Regions from separate parts of the Sporosarcina sp. resist genome, predicted to be linked through region 3. Evidence: riboswitches for the same ligand, from Rfam matches in the RefSeq annotation. Region 3 holds a riboswitch; each other region holds the start of a gene.
The links. Region 3 has a riboswitch for cyclic di-GMP ahead of H7992_RS04930 (methyl-accepting chemotaxis protein). Riboswitches for the same ligand answer to the same signal wherever they lie in the genome.
Positions count from the first base shown of each region.

Region 1: it holds a riboswitch for cyclic di-GMP, as region 3 does, so the genes downstream of both, H7992_RS20515 (sensor histidine kinase) here and H7992_RS04930 (methyl-accepting chemotaxis protein) in region 3, are expected to answer to the same signal.
Region 2: it holds a riboswitch for cyclic di-GMP, as region 3 does, so the genes downstream of both, H7992_RS07795 (methyl-accepting chemotaxis protein) here and H7992_RS04930 (methyl-accepting chemotaxis protein) in region 3, are expected to answer to the same signal.

Region 1 covers NZ_CP060287.1:4,258,959-4,264,032, reverse strand. The annotation lists gene H7992_RS24895 (hypothetical protein) at 220-348, opposite strand; gene H7992_RS20520 (response regulator) at 405-1,049, opposite strand; gene H7992_RS20515 (sensor histidine kinase) at 1,049-2,257, opposite strand; cyclic di-GMP riboswitch class II at 2,310-2,391, opposite strand; gene H7992_RS20510 (CalY family protein) at 2,991-3,605, shown strand; partial or broken gene H7992_RS25170 (hypothetical protein) at 3,767-3,895, shown strand; gene H7992_RS20505 (midas domain-containing protein) at 3,923-4,594, shown strand; gene sipW (signal peptidase I SipW) at 4,542-5,074, shown strand, end outside.
Region 2 covers NZ_CP060287.1:1,542,661-1,547,734, reverse strand. The annotation lists gene H7992_RS07805 (sodium:solute symporter family protein) at 1-652, opposite strand, end outside; gene H7992_RS07800 (SDR family NAD(P)-dependent oxidoreductase) at 679-1,431, opposite strand; gene H7992_RS07795 (methyl-accepting chemotaxis protein) at 1,431-3,170, opposite strand; cyclic di-GMP riboswitch class I at 3,280-3,365, opposite strand; gene H7992_RS07790 (S66 family peptidase) at 3,926-4,915, opposite strand.
Region 3 covers NZ_CP060287.1:992,620-997,693, forward strand. The annotation lists gene ltrA (group II intron reverse transcriptase/maturase) at 1-632, shown strand, start outside; cyclic di-GMP riboswitch class I at 1,204-1,314, shown strand; gene H7992_RS04930 (methyl-accepting chemotaxis protein) at 1,518-3,569, shown strand; partial or broken gene H7992_RS24605 (amidase) at 3,751-5,074, shown strand, end outside.

The sequences.
Region 1 (5,074 bases), 1.8 Mb from region 3:
GTAGGACAAAGAGCTTTATATAGGAGAATTATTCCGCATGACAACATTCAGAATACCCGAAGTGCGAATGACCATTCGAATCCGTCGGCCGACCAATCATATATCCCGCCACCCAGTCATAACCGCCGGGTTGCCGATCATATATCCCGCGACCCAATCATAATCGCGGGGTTGCCGATCATATAACCCGTCACCCAATCATAACCGCCACGCAGCCGATCATATATCCGGCCATCCAATCATAACTGCCGGCCTGCCGATCATATATCCCGCGACCCGATCATAAACTGTCGTCCAACCGAGCATATAGTATTTCAACTGATCGTATCTTTCCACCACTCTATTCAATAGAAAAACTCCCACGAGGTTACTAATTGTGGGAGTTTTTAGCACTAAACAAACATTCAATTCACACTATACGCCACCAAGCCCTTAGCATTGGCATACAATGCCGCGTTTGTTCGATCGGCAAGATCTAACTTTGCTAATACCTGACTGACATGTTTTTTTACAGTAAACTCTGTAATATATAAAGCCTGTGAAATTTGTTTATTTGAATGGCCCATCCCGAGTTCGAGTAATATCTCCTTTTCCTTCGGTGTTAGCTGTTCGATATGCCTATCATTTTCAAAAGGGCTTTCCTTCGATTTTATCACCAAATCAAACACCCCTGGATCATAATACTTTCTACCTCTGCCGATAACTCCGAGGGCATGGATCAGTTCTTCAGGTAATGCCTCTTTTAATATATAGCCATCGACACCTATTTCTTTTGCCTGTTTAAAGTCGTGCTCTTCCGTCGATGAAGTTAGCACGACGAATTTACAGGTTATTCCTTGTTGTTTCGCTTCCGAAATTAATTCCAAACCAGATTCATTTCCCAAGCGAAGATCCACTATCGCCAAATCAGGTGTAGTGTCATGGAATAGAGTTAGCGCGTCATTTCTATTTGCTGCTTCACCTAGGATTTCAATTGCTCCATCTATAGTAAGGATAGATGTTAATCCTTTTCTTACTAATGGATGATCGTCGACAATAACAATTTGCATTAGCCAATCACCTGGACCTTCTCAAGTATTTTTGCGGTTGGAATTTCGATTTGTATTTCTGTCCCTATCCCGTGTAATCCACTTATCAAAAACGTTCCTGCAAAAGTACTTACAAGACGTCTCATATTGAAGAGACCGATACCTTTTTCATGCTGGCCTTCGGATATGTGCGAATTAATTCCGATTCCATTATCATGAATTTCCAATACAGTTTTCTCGTCCAGTATAGATAATCTGAGTTCAATAGCCGTGCACTGGCCATGGCGAACGGCATTTCCGCAAGCTTCACAAATAATTCTATAGAGTGCTTGTTTTAGTTCGCTTGATAGTAAAGCTTCATCACCCGTTATCTGATAATCAATTCGTATATCACTTAACCGTGAATACTCGTCAAAATAGTTTTGCAGCCAAACTTGAAAAGATTTTTCGCCATTCTTCGTCGAGTTGAGACCGTATATCGTCGACCGTAGTTCCTTTAATGTAGTGTTGGCAGATTGTGAGAGAAATTGATATTCATCATTCAACTCAGTACTTGTCATGCCTTTACTTTTTGTTTGTAAACTGTGCAGAGAATATACAATACCGACCAATCTTTGTGAAACACTGTCGTGAATTTCATTGGAGATACGATTCTGCTCCTTAATTACAATCATTTGCTCCTTCATTGAATCTGTATGAATTCTTTCGAGCATTATTTCACTAAGTTCGGCTAAAAACTCAAATGGGCGATTAAAGAGCAATGTTTCTCTAGACTCACTTGAACCGGAAATCTTAACTCCAATCACACCGGTAGTAGTGGAGGTTCTAATTACTTTCATACCGTACCAATCCTCGTTAATCTTACTGACAAACAGTTCTTTCTCCAGGCGTATAGTATTCCATTGTTTTCTTAGGCTAGTTTCAATGTGGGGATTACTCGTAGAAGATGTTAGGTAGCTATTTTGATGATTTACGTCGGTCAACCAAAAGAATGCTTCTCCACTATGTGTAAGCTTGATGATAGCTGCCATTATTTCATTCATTATAATTTGAGGGCTTGAATTATCCATTAGGTGGTACAGCGATATACCGTGCTTCAATGTATCTAGATAGGTATCATTCGTTTCGATTGGTTTATTAGTAGCGCATGCTTGTACCAAATCCAAAGCAGAAGCTTTCTGAGTGTATCCTCCTAATATATCAGCTAGAATCTTTCTGATTTTTGTCACACCCTCTCATTTCATAATAAAAACCCAATCAACTTGAACATAATGTCCAAGTGTAATTAGGTCGGTTGCACCAATAACTCCATACATCCAAGGTGCCCATATAGAGGATGTATTTCACAGTTTCCGTAAATTATATTCTTTTATATAGTTCAGTATAACCAAATTACATTGAATATGACGTCATCTCCTGCGGTTGAAGAGGTTCTTTTTTTTTGTTATTAACTTGTATTTTAGCGAATTAAGACTTTTCAGTTACTTGTTACCTATCAGTAAATCAATATTAAAGGTTACTTCTATAAGATAGAGCTATTACTTCCGAGTTAGCTATTCATTAACAGAAGTAGAAGTGAACTGGTACAAAAGTGCACCGACCCTACACTAAAGTAGAAAATCGAAGTAGACAATCGATATCAGAAAATTACTCTTTAGAGTGAGGATGCCCGACTGGAATACTCCTATACTAAAAGTAGTTACAAAAATGGTAACGAGCCGAAATAAGCATTGGAGGAGATTTCCATGAAAAAGTATGACACCTACTAAAGGGGTGTCAACGATCACAACAGCTGCCAAACTATGAAAATGGTGCATGCAATCAAGGCTACTTTATCAGGTGAAAATGAACTCATACCTTAGATCGAAGAAGAAAATAATTTCTTCCAAGTCGCAGGGAAGAACAAAAGAACAAGCATTCAATAAAAGCGAAAAAATACAAACTAATTGGAGGAAATTAAAAATGGGTATTAAACAAAAGCTTGCAATGGGTATCGCAACTGGAGCATTGGCTGTAAGTATGATCGGCGGGGGAACATATGCTTATTTCAACGACGTGGAAACAAGCACGAATACATTCGCTGCCGGTACACTGGATTTATCGCTAAAACCTGAAACAATTATCGATGTAAAAAACATTAAGCCTGGCGACTGGATGAATCGTGATTTTACATTGAAAAATGACGGCACACTCGACATATCCAAGGTATTACTTAAGACAGAGTATACAGTAACAGACAAAAATGGTGATAATGTAGAAAACTTTGGAAGTCATATCCGAGTTAACTTCATGTGGAACCACGATAAATCAATCACGGGACCGTGGACTGGACTGGACAACGTGGTTTACCAAACAACTCTTGCTGAGTTACAAGGTATGACACCAGATGCCGTTGCAAATAAAGTCTTTGTCCCATACCTTGAAGAAAAAGGCGGTTTAAAAGCCGGCAATTCTGACACGCTGTCCGTACAATTCGAATTTGTCGAGAACGACAAAGATCAAAACGAATTCCAAGGTGATTCTTTAGAGCTTAAATGGACATTTGATGCACAGCAGACAAAAGGGGAAAAGAAATAACATATATCCCGGGAGGAGAGCACTTCTCCTCCTTCCTTTTATTTCATCAATCAACCAATGCTCTTCCTTATATATATTTCTCAACATATAACACTATTTTATGTTTTGAGGAATATACGTAAGAAAAATCCAGTGGTAAAAAATCGAAAGGCGGGATCAGGTTGAAAACCAGCCGAAGGCGCAAACGTAGGAAAAAGCATCAAGGTCCATTTCTGACTTTAAAATTGGCACTCATATGTTATTTAGTCATCTTTAGCATTAGTTATATTTCGTCTGACACATCCGCATATCTCAGTAGCCAGTCGGAAGTCTCCCAGATGATCACTGCCGGATGGGAAGTCCCGGTTGTACTTATGAATCAATGCGGTGAGGAAATTGAAGAGGATGCTGTAACGGGTGAGGAAATCAAGATCGACCGTGAGAACATAGATAATAAGCCTAAGGAAGAAAACGATAAGGACACGGTATCGGGTGAGGAAACCGAAGTCGACTGCCTAGACAAAGATGATAAGACTAAGGAAAAAGAAGAGCAGGATGCTGTACCAAGCGATGTCGATTGCAAGCGCGAAGATGGTAAGTCTGTTGGAGAAAACGAACAGGATGCTGTATCAAGCGAGAAAATAAAGGCCGACTGCAAGAATATAGATGATGAATCTAAGGAAGAAATTGAAAAGGATAAGGTCATAGAAGGTGAAGATGATAAAGCAGATTCGGATGCTAACAAAGAGAACGAGCAGCAGAAGCCTGAAGATGATGGTCAAAAACAGCCGGACATCAAGGATGGATCTGTTGATGAATCTACTGAAAAGAAACCGGATGAAAAGGATTCTGTAGAAAGTAAGGCTCCAGAAGACAGCTCTAAAACAAAGAATGAAGCTGAAGTGAACGCTGTCGTAGAACCAGAAAATAATACAAAGAAAGTAGAAGGTGATACAAATGAGAGAGAAGAAATTAATGAAAAAGAAGAAACGAATGAAGAGGATAAGTAGCATCGTCTCAGGCATATTGATGGTTCTGCTGATTAGTGTCGCTTCCGTAGTGGTCTTCACGAAAATCTCAGGCGGCGAGCCACAACTTTTCGGTTACCAACTAAAAACTGTTCTGTCGGGATCCATGGAGCCGGGAATCCTAACAGGCTCGATCATTGCTGTGAAACCGGCTGAAGATAAAACCAATTTTAAAAAAGGCGACGTCATCACATTCCAGGAAGCAGAAAATATTTTGATCACACACAGGATTACTGAGGTGGTCAAAAGTGGAGACTCCGTACTTTACCGGACAAAAGGCGACAACAACAATGCAGAGGACATGAATCCAGTTCTGTCTGACAATGTGGTAGCAGAGTACACCGGTTTTACAGTGCCTTACGTAGGGTACTTCATTAACTTTACCCAGTCGAAGAACGGTGCGCTTTTGCTATTAATACCCGGATTCCTGCTGCTTATCTACTCGGGGTTTACGATTTGGAG
Region 2 (5,074 bases), 550 kb from region 3:
CTCTACTAAATAATTCATTTACATTCCACCAATCAGGGTTAAATGTAACATCAGGATAATAGAATAAAACAAATATGGTTATCCCAAGGATTCCGGCTACCGCTAGTGCCCCTTGAACAATTTCGGTGTAAGCGACAGCCCATAAGCCTCCAATAACGGAGTAGAGTGCCGTTAACGAAACAAATAATAGTGCAGCTGGAAGGAAATCGATTTGGAAAAGTTGTTGGATAATATAAGTACCCCCAACAGTGAGAGCTGCGGCATTGAAAATACCAAATGCTACCGCCATCACGATTCCCGTGTATGCTCCTAATCTTTTACTACCATATCTCAATCCGTAGTAGTCCGCTAGTGTCCATCCTCTTAATCTTCTTAGGGGCTTAGTCCAGATTAATGCCCCTAAAATCATACATGTACCTAGTCCGCCCATTGTTGCGGATCCTTCAAAGCCTCCACTTGTATAACCTGAGCCGACAGCAGCAAAAAAGAATGGAGCTGCTAATAACGCGGCAATTAAACTCCCAGTTACAACAGATAACGGCATACTCCAGCCCGCCACAATTAAATCTTCGGCAGTTTTGACGCGCTTATATCCTTTATAGCCAATGTAATAAATAAAAACTAAATATACACAAAATACGACGATATTCATCAATTCAAGTGCTCCTCATCTATCTTTTATCCGTTCATAACTACTCCACCGTTTGGAGTTAGTATTTGACCTGTATAAAAATCCGCATTTTCTGATGCTAAAAATAACACAGTTTTGGCGATTTCCTCAGGTTGAGCCAAGCGCTTTAGTGGATATTTCGCTGACTCTTCCGCGATATAGTTTTCACCGAAAGCTTCGAGGATGCCAGTATATGTTCCACTAGGCGCCACAGCGTTGACCAATATATTCGGTGCCAACTCTCTTGCCAAAGCTTTTGTAAAAGCATTAATACCGCCTTTTGCCGCTGAATAATGGGTGAATTCTTCACACCCAAGACTTCCTATATCTGAAGAGATGTTAATAATTTTACCTTTATTTTTTTCCTTCATTCTTTTCGCCGCTTCTCGGCAATTATAAAAGTTTCCGTAAAGATGAACCTTTATCATTTTGTCCCACTGCTCATCAGTTAAATCTGTAATAGGAGCATTCTGTGCAAACCCGGCATTGTTGACAAGAATATCTATTGCTCCTAGCTGGTTGTCCATATACTGAAACATATCCTGCACTTGTTTAGAGTCAGATACATCCGCACAATATTTTAGTGCATTCACGCCATGGTCCTTCGCTTGTAGACGAACTGTTTCCGCCTCTTGATCGCTGCCAATATAGTTTATTAAAATATTTGCTCCCTGTTCAGCAAAAGCTAAAGCAATTGCCTTGCCTATCCCCATACTAGAGCCTGTAATGAGAACATTTTTACCGGTAAGCTTTAAATCCATTAATCTTCACTCTCCAATTTAAAGTTTGTAATTAGGGACTGCAGCTTCTCCGCAGTTTGGCCTAATGAAGCAGATGCTTCTTTCACTTCTTGCATCGACACCAATTGTTCTTGTGTAGCTTGTGAGACATTCAATGAAAACTCGGTAGATTGTTGAGATGTTTTCTTAATATTATTAACGGATGCGACTACTTCTTCAGAGGATGCAGAAATTTCTTGAGATGCAGCAGAAATTTCCCGGATTTGATCTGCGACTTCATCTGCAGATTGTACAATCCTTTTAAATATCTCGCCTACTTCATTCGTATAATCCATTCCCACTCTTACGTCTTCTTTTCCTTTTTCCATCACGGTTACAGAGGCATTAGAATCCGTTTGAATCATATGAATTAGTTGGAAAATCTCTTTAGCCGACTGAGATGATTGTTCAGCTAAACGCCTTACTTCATCTGCAACGACAGCAAATCCTTTACCATGCTCACCAGCTCTGGCTGCTTCAATAGCAGCGTTTAGTGCTAACAAATTTGTTTGCTCTGCTATAGCAGTAATAATGTTCACAATGTCGCTAATCTTATTAGAATTAGCATGTAAACCATTAATAGTTTCCTCTATTTGTTCTACAGATGTATTAATTAATTGCATTTGATCAATCACCTGTTGGACAACCTTATTTCCTTGTTCAGCAGCAATTGAGGCCGTCAGAGACGATTCAGAAGCCGTATTGGCTGAATCAGCGATTTGTTGTATTCCCCCCGCTGTTTCTTCCATCGCAGCAGCTGTTTCTTCAGTCATCACCAAAGAAGTTTCAGCATTTTGAGCGATATTCTTCATTTCTTTTGAAACGTTTGTTGAACTAATATACGATTCTGTCGCATTCATAGTTAGCTGATTGGCTGATGATGCAACGTGATCAGATGTATTTCTAATGTTTAATATGACATGTTGCAAATTTGAAACCATTGTTTTTATCGATTGTGAAAGTTGTCCAACTTCATCATTTGTAATCTGAAGATCAACATCGTTCAATTCTCCATTTGCCACTTGGTCTGCAACAATGACCACTTTTTTAAGTGGTAATAAAAGCCGATCAATTGTAAAATACAGCAATACTAATAAGATTAAAATTCCGATTACTGCAATAATAATCTGTTTTGTAACACTTTTTTTTATGATGGTATCAATATAATCCGCAGAGTAATCAATTCCTAACACTGCAATTGTATTTCCGCTTTCATCTTTAAGAGGGCTGAAAACTGTTCGCCATGATCCGAATGAGTCCTCAAAAATAGTTGTTACCTCTGATTGATCATTTTTAATTGCGAGCTTAGCAGTATCTACATGAACAGGAGCAAGATCAGTAAACAATTCCCCCGCTTCATACGCTTCATTCAAATTTTCAGTATAGCCGATAGGAGTGACGCCATTATCCTCCATCTCCCATATATAACTCCAAAACATGATTCCCTGTTCTTCCCTTATGCCATCCAAGGTACTTTGCATTTTCAAAAATTCAGGATCGTCTTCCCCTTGAACTTTCAATAGACCATCTATATCTTTGGAATCTAGGTTCATGGCTGTCAATAAGCCAACACTTTTTAACTCTTGTTCTAGGTCATTTTCTAACTGGCCGTTCAATTGAGAAATACTTTGTGTCGTTAGAACAGAAAAAAGTGCTAAAACAATAATAGAAACTGTAAGTAAAAGTTTATACTTTAATGACATGTTTTTAAAAAAACTCATAATAATTATTTCCTCCTCTTCAATTTTTGTATCTTTCTTTACACATAAAAAAAGCCCATTTCACAATGAAATAGGCAAATAAAAAAACTAGACTATTATCTAGCATTTCTTGAGCAGCTCAGCCGTCATAGTAATAATTACTTTAGACCTGTAGCTTTGCGTCCCTATTTTTCAATAAGTTTGCCTATAACCATCAAAAAATATACCACATAGTCTAATAGATGGCAATAATAAGTACCAAAAGATTCATAGGATAGTATAATGACGCCACTTAATGTCCTACTTTTAAAACACCAAACTAGTATATAGTCATTGGTGAAAAAAGAGAAATAGTGTCTTTACTCCCCCGTCCATATTTATTTTCCGCTGTTTTAAATTGTTACATCAATTCTTTTACAAGGATAGCATTGCTGGAAATTTCAATATCAAAAGTATTCTCATTTTTGGTAACTTCAACTTTTCCTCTTCCAGGTAAGTAGCAATGCCTAATATGCTATAGAAAGGTGTTGCTATGAAAACGCTATATAAAAATGCGAATAGCTTGCTCGACCTATCTATTTGTTTATCCTGTTTCATCAGATTCATCTTGCCCTTTTACTATTGAGCATTTTTACTTTTTTCCACTAACCTGCCCATTTGGTGCAATAAACAACAAATTACATAATTCAACATTTCAATAATCAATTTGTTGTTATTGCTTATCGTCAAAAATTATTTCTATTTCTGTTAAACAAAAGTTTTAGATACTGAAAATTTCACAACCATTTTTCCGTGCAAAATACTTTTTTGGAACCTGTATCTAACTTCACTTGTTTGCCAATAGCAAATGGATGCATTGGATGGGTGTGGCACGTATCGAACTCAGCTAAAATGGGAATATCCATCCCATCTAATTGCTCTATCAGTAGGTCCAATGGCTGCTTGCCAGTACCTAAATCATCATACTGTTCATGTTTACCTAAAATAATACCAGCAACTTTATCAAAAAACCCTTGCACTTTTAGCATTGCAAAATTCTTCTCAACAATTGAGGCATTTTTCATACAATCCTCAATTAATAAAATATCGCCTTGTTTAATTGTAGGGAAATAAGAAGAGCCAATAAATCCATACATCGAATTCACATTGCCACCTATTAATCGTCCTTCTGCAACACCACTATGTCCAGTCACCCACTTATTATTAAAAAGCGTTTTCTCTGTCGTTTTTTCTAACCAGTTCACAGGCTCATCAGACCAAAATGGAGACATTGGCACTTCATAAGGTAGCTCTGTCTCTTTCATAAAATATTGTTCGAAATATTGATAAGTATCATTTACTAGTGGTTCAAATTCACCGAACGAAGGTATTAAAGCAGGTCCATAATATGTTGAGATACCTGTTTTTGCATAAAGGGCGAGTAAAACAGCCGTTGCATCAGAATACCCAACGACTAGCTTTGGATTTTGCTTAAATGCTTCATAATCAATATATGGCAGCATGCTATTTGAGTTCGTGCCACCAATTGTGGACATAATCATCTTTATATTCGGATCTCTTAATAGCTCATTTAGTTCATCTGCGCGTGCTTTAGGTGAACCGGAACGATAAACATCAGACTGTCCTGTCAATTTACCTTCTACAATAACAAACCCTTTTGATTCTAAAAATGCTTTTGCACGTTCAAACCGTTGCAACGCAGTAACAGTTGCGGGTGAAGATGGTGTGAAAATACCGATTGTATCTCCCTTTTCTAATCGTTTCATCATTAATTATCCCCTTTTTTCATAATTTAGATAGCCCAAAAAACTTAAGAATTTTCAATTTAATAGTGAAGTATACAACTTTAATCTTGACTTATAATCACGAATACTTGTTATTATACTCCATCTATTTAATAGTTTCTATTAAATTTCAGAATAATC
Region 3 (5,074 bases):
CAAATTGTTTTACTAGACATGGCGAATATATGGGCAAAGACAAAGGGATAGCGAAATATGTTAAGCGAAGGAACAAATATATTCGGTATCTCATGAAAAGGCCAATACTTCATCTCGCGGATGTCAAAAATAAAAATCCAATGATGAAACGTAATGCCATCAATAAGTACACTGAAGAAGGACGAAAGTTAATTCATAAGAATCTAACAAATGTATCCGAAACAGAACTTAAGTGGTTACGAGAACACCCTATATTAACAGGCAGGGCGACGGTAGAATACAACGACAATCGCATGTCACTTTATGTGGCTCAGAACGGAAAATGTTCGATTACTGGAGAACAGTTAGATCTATTAGATATGCATTGTCATCATAAAATACCGTGGCAAATAACACGTGACGATAGCTACGAAAACCTAACGTTAATCAAATCAGACGTTCACTATCTGATACATGCAACAAAAGCAACAACAATGAGTGCTCTTCTGATAAGGCTTAATCTGAATAAGAAAGCCATTCAAAAGTTGGACAAATTAAGAATGTTAGTGGGGAACAATTGTATCATTGAAAAAGAAATCAAACGAAATATTGTTGCCAACCAGGTTAGAAATGAACAACTAACGTTGTTCTAAATACTAAAATGAAAATCAGAGTGTCCAAAGGGAAATTCATGATTGAATAGTAAAGAAAACATAATTTTCGAGGGAGCGCCGTGTGAGGTGAAAGTCTCACGCACGGTGTGGGACGGGGGAAAGCCGAAAAGAGAATGGAACTCGAAAGAGTTTTACACTTAGTAGGTTACCTATCGTTATTACGGGTCTAAACATTTACTATGATTGAAAAACATAGTCTGACAAGCTCAGAGTTAAACACCGAAAAGTAAGATTATGTCGTATGAAATTCGGAATATCCTACAATGAGGATATATTTTAACAGGCTCATAGTAAGCATCTAATGTACTTTGCATATCGTAATATTCAGCGTGCCGTAATGCAGTACTCACTGATGGATTGTTCAACAACGTCGTAACTTTCTTGGTAGTGGCGTTTTTTTCTGAAGATATTGATCCATTCTTATAAATCTTTTATCACAGGTTAATAATTATAAATAGTCTAATAGTCTAATAGTCTAATAGTCTAATAGTCTTGAAGTTTGTAGAGTTACGTGAGATTATAAGTGAGGGTAATTTAAAAATAAAACTATAGAAGTTAAAGGCAAACTGTTCTGAAAGGGCAGGACGCAAAGCTTAGGGTCTAAAGTTTAGAGATTAATCAAAAGTCCTACAATCTAAACAATGATCGCCTGGTTACCAAATTTATGGATTAATATATATAATCCTTTGGCTATTCTATATTGAATAGAATAGTTTTTTTTATGTGTAAAACCACCTGGAATGAATTTGGCGAAAAGACTTAGTTAGAAAGGATTAAAATATTCTTGAAGTGAATAATTTAAAATCTTTGAAGTGGCAGGCGCCTTACGCTTGATTCACTACTAAGGGAAGGAAAATGTGGAAAATGAATAAGAGAAGGTTTTCGTTCAGAACAAAGTTATTAGTTTTCTCTTTATTGCTATCGGTAGTACCGATTGTATTTGTTGGCGTCTCAGTAAATAAAATAGTTAGCCAAAAAACCAAGGACGATTATATCAGTTTTAGTGAGAAAGAAATTAAACAGGTGGACAATGGAATTTCGTTATACTTTGAAACGATTAGGGAAAATGTCCAATTACTAGCAAATGACCCAGCCGTTTTAAACGCTGATTCAAGTATTACATCTTATAAAGATATAGCGGGAGAAGATTCCATTGATATGACACCTTCAAAAAATGAAGAAAAGGAAAAATCTATCTTCGATGTGTTTGCTCAATTTAGTAATAGTCATCCTAAGGCCCCTTATGTTTATATGGGTACATCGGATGGAGGTTATATTCAATATCCGGAGGGGCCCGTGAAAGCTGGTTTCGATGCTAGAGACCGTCCTTGGTATACCGCTGCTATTGAAGAACCAGGAGAAGTAAAATTAACAAGTGCCTATGAGGCAACTGGTATAGAGGGAATTATCGTCAGTAATGTAGTGTCGATTGAAAAAGATGGCAAACAAACAGGTGTGCTAGGCCTGGATGTAAGTTTGGAAGGCTTAACAGGTATTATCAAGGAAATTAGTATCGGCAAAAATGGGTATGTCATTCTTGTGCAAGAAGATGGAACAATCCTTGCGCACCCCAAAAATCCCGATTTGAACTTCCAACCAATTTCTAAACTAAACGTTCCGGAACTAACAGATTTAAGCAAAGACGGCCCATTTGAAACTGAGCTAAATGGAGAAGACTATGTATTGAACACAATCACTTCAGAAATTGATGGCTGGAAGTATATTGCTGTCATTAAGAAGGCCGAAATTTTAAGTACGGCGACTTACATACGAACTATGCTTTTCATTGTAGGTGGGATTTTTGCTATTCTAGCTGTAATCGCATCTATTGTTATGAGTTTACGTATAACGAAGAGCATTAAAAAAATTAGTGATTTGTCTTTAGCGATGTCAAAAGGTGATTTGACTCAACAAGTTGCAATAAAAGCGAATGATGAAATCGGGGATATGGGCGATAATTTCAATACCATGTCTAACAGTTTGAAAGAAACTATTCGTAAAATTTCACAGGAATCTCAACAATTATCTGCGACATCTGAGGAGCTGGCAGCGTCTTCGATTCAAAATCAAACAGCCTCCACCGAAATATCCGAGTCAATCCAATTGGTTGCCACTGGAGCAGATGAACAGGATGCTGCTATGAAAAATGCTGTAGGTATTATCAATGAAGTATTTAAACGTGTTGATGATGTGACAGTGAGTATGGGCAACGTAAAAGATTCCATTCATTATTCAACGGAAACTGCCAAACAAGGTAGTGAAGTCGTTGAACAAACGGTAAGTCAGATGAGTGAAATTGATAAAAATGTAAGCTCTTCCGCTGAGAAAATTAGCAAGTTAAATGAAAAATCGAATGAAATTAGACAAATTAGCTTGATGATACAGTCTATTTCAGAGCAAACGAATTTATTAGCTTTGAATGCTGCAATTGAAGCTGCAAGAGCTGGTGAACATGGAAAAGGATTCGCAGTAGTGGCAGATGAAGTTCGAAAACTTGCAGAGCAATCTAGCAACTCAGCATTGCAGATTGATTCCATCATTCACGATATTAATGAAGGAATTGAAGATTCAATGGAGCTTGTAAATCTAGGTGTAAGTTCGGCTAAAGAGGGAATGAAACTCGTGAATGAAAGCGGGAAAGCATTTGGAGAAATTATGGATTCCATTCTCACTGGTACAACAAAAATATCCGAGGCCAGCATAGCAATGGAAAACATGAAAAATCATATTGAAGAAGTTGTCGTTCACATAGAGGAAGTTTCAAAAACGAGTATTGAAGTAAATAATTATTCCCAAAACGTCGCGGCATCCTCCGAAGAAATGAGTGCCTCTATGGAAGAGGTTTCAGCGGTTTCTCAAGAGTTAGCTAGGATGTCAAATGAATTGGAAGAAGCCATCCAGCAATTTAAATTGTAAAAGTATGATTTCTATCAAATCAATAACTAAAGGAATATGTTGGGTTTCCCGACATATTCCTAGATTATTCAATAACGCCAAGGTGTAATTGGCGTTTCATTCATCACATTTAGAAAAAGGAGGAAACGCCATGTTTAAAGTATTGAATCGTGTTATAACCTTGTTAGCCCTTGTAGCAGTAATGGCCGTGCTTCCATTGGAAAGTGTTTCTGCAGAAGAAATCGAATTCGATCCATTTGAAAAGAGTATTAGAGAAATTTCGGATGCTTTGGATAGCAATCAAATTACTTCTGAGAAGTTGGTTAAGTATTATCTAGAACGTATAAAAGCATTTGACAAGCAAGGCCCTACGATTAATTCGTTCACTAACATTAATGAGGAAGCTATAGAGATTGCAAAACAATTGGATGCAGAGAGACAAAGTAAAGGTCCAAGAGGTGTACTACATGGTATTCCGATCGTTGTTAAAGATAATTTTGACGTAAAAGGAATGCCTACAACAGCAAGTTCTGTTGCACTAAAGGAAGCTTTCCCTGAAAAAGATGCTTTTACTATTCAGAAGCTTAAGGATGCAGGAGCCATTATTATTGGGAAAACAAATATGTCAGAGTTCGCAGCATCATATGGGAGGTTAGGATATAGCTCTTTGGGTGGTTTAACCTTGAATCCTTACAACCTTAAACGTGATGCTTCCGGGTCCAGCAGCGGAACTGCCGCAGCAATCACAGCAAACTTCGGTGTATTTGGATTAGGTACTGATACCTCTGGATCTGTTAGAGGACCATCCCATGTTACGGGGCTAGTCGGGATTAGACCGACGCTAGGTTTAATCAGTCGTGACGGAGTCGTGCCTTCCTCGTTAAATTTCGATACGCCAGGTCCAATAGCTAAATCTGTAGAAGATGTAGCCATTGCATTAAGCTTCATGGCTGGAGTCGATGAGAATGATGAGCAAACATTATAGGCAAAGGGACATATTGTTGAAGATTATAGTAAGTCTTTAGACAATGCTGCCCTGAAAAATGCAAGAATTGGAGTAGCCGTTGATTTTTTTGGAGATAACGCCGAAGTGGATTCGATTACGAATGAGGCCTTAAAGAACATGGAAGGAATGGGGACAGAGCTTATCCCAGTATCTTTCTCAGAGACGACACAATATCTCTGGACACCAATTATTGGGCCAATTAACGAAGCGAATTTCAAGGTTCAGCTGGAGAATTATTTACAACAGTTCCCAGAAAGTCAGCCAAAAACGCTAGAGGAAATCATCAGAATCAGTGAATCACCAAAAGTTTTGAATTCAGCAACGCCAGTAAATCCAGCGAGTTTGGAAGGTCTAAAAACGAATTTGAAACAATCGTCTTTTAAAGACACACCAGAATACAATGATTTAGTAATAAAAGATATACCTAAAGTACGTGCTGAAGTGCAATCAATAATGGAAAAAGAAAACTTGGATGCAATTGTTTTTCCGACGATGTCATGTCCTGCATCACCAAGATTCG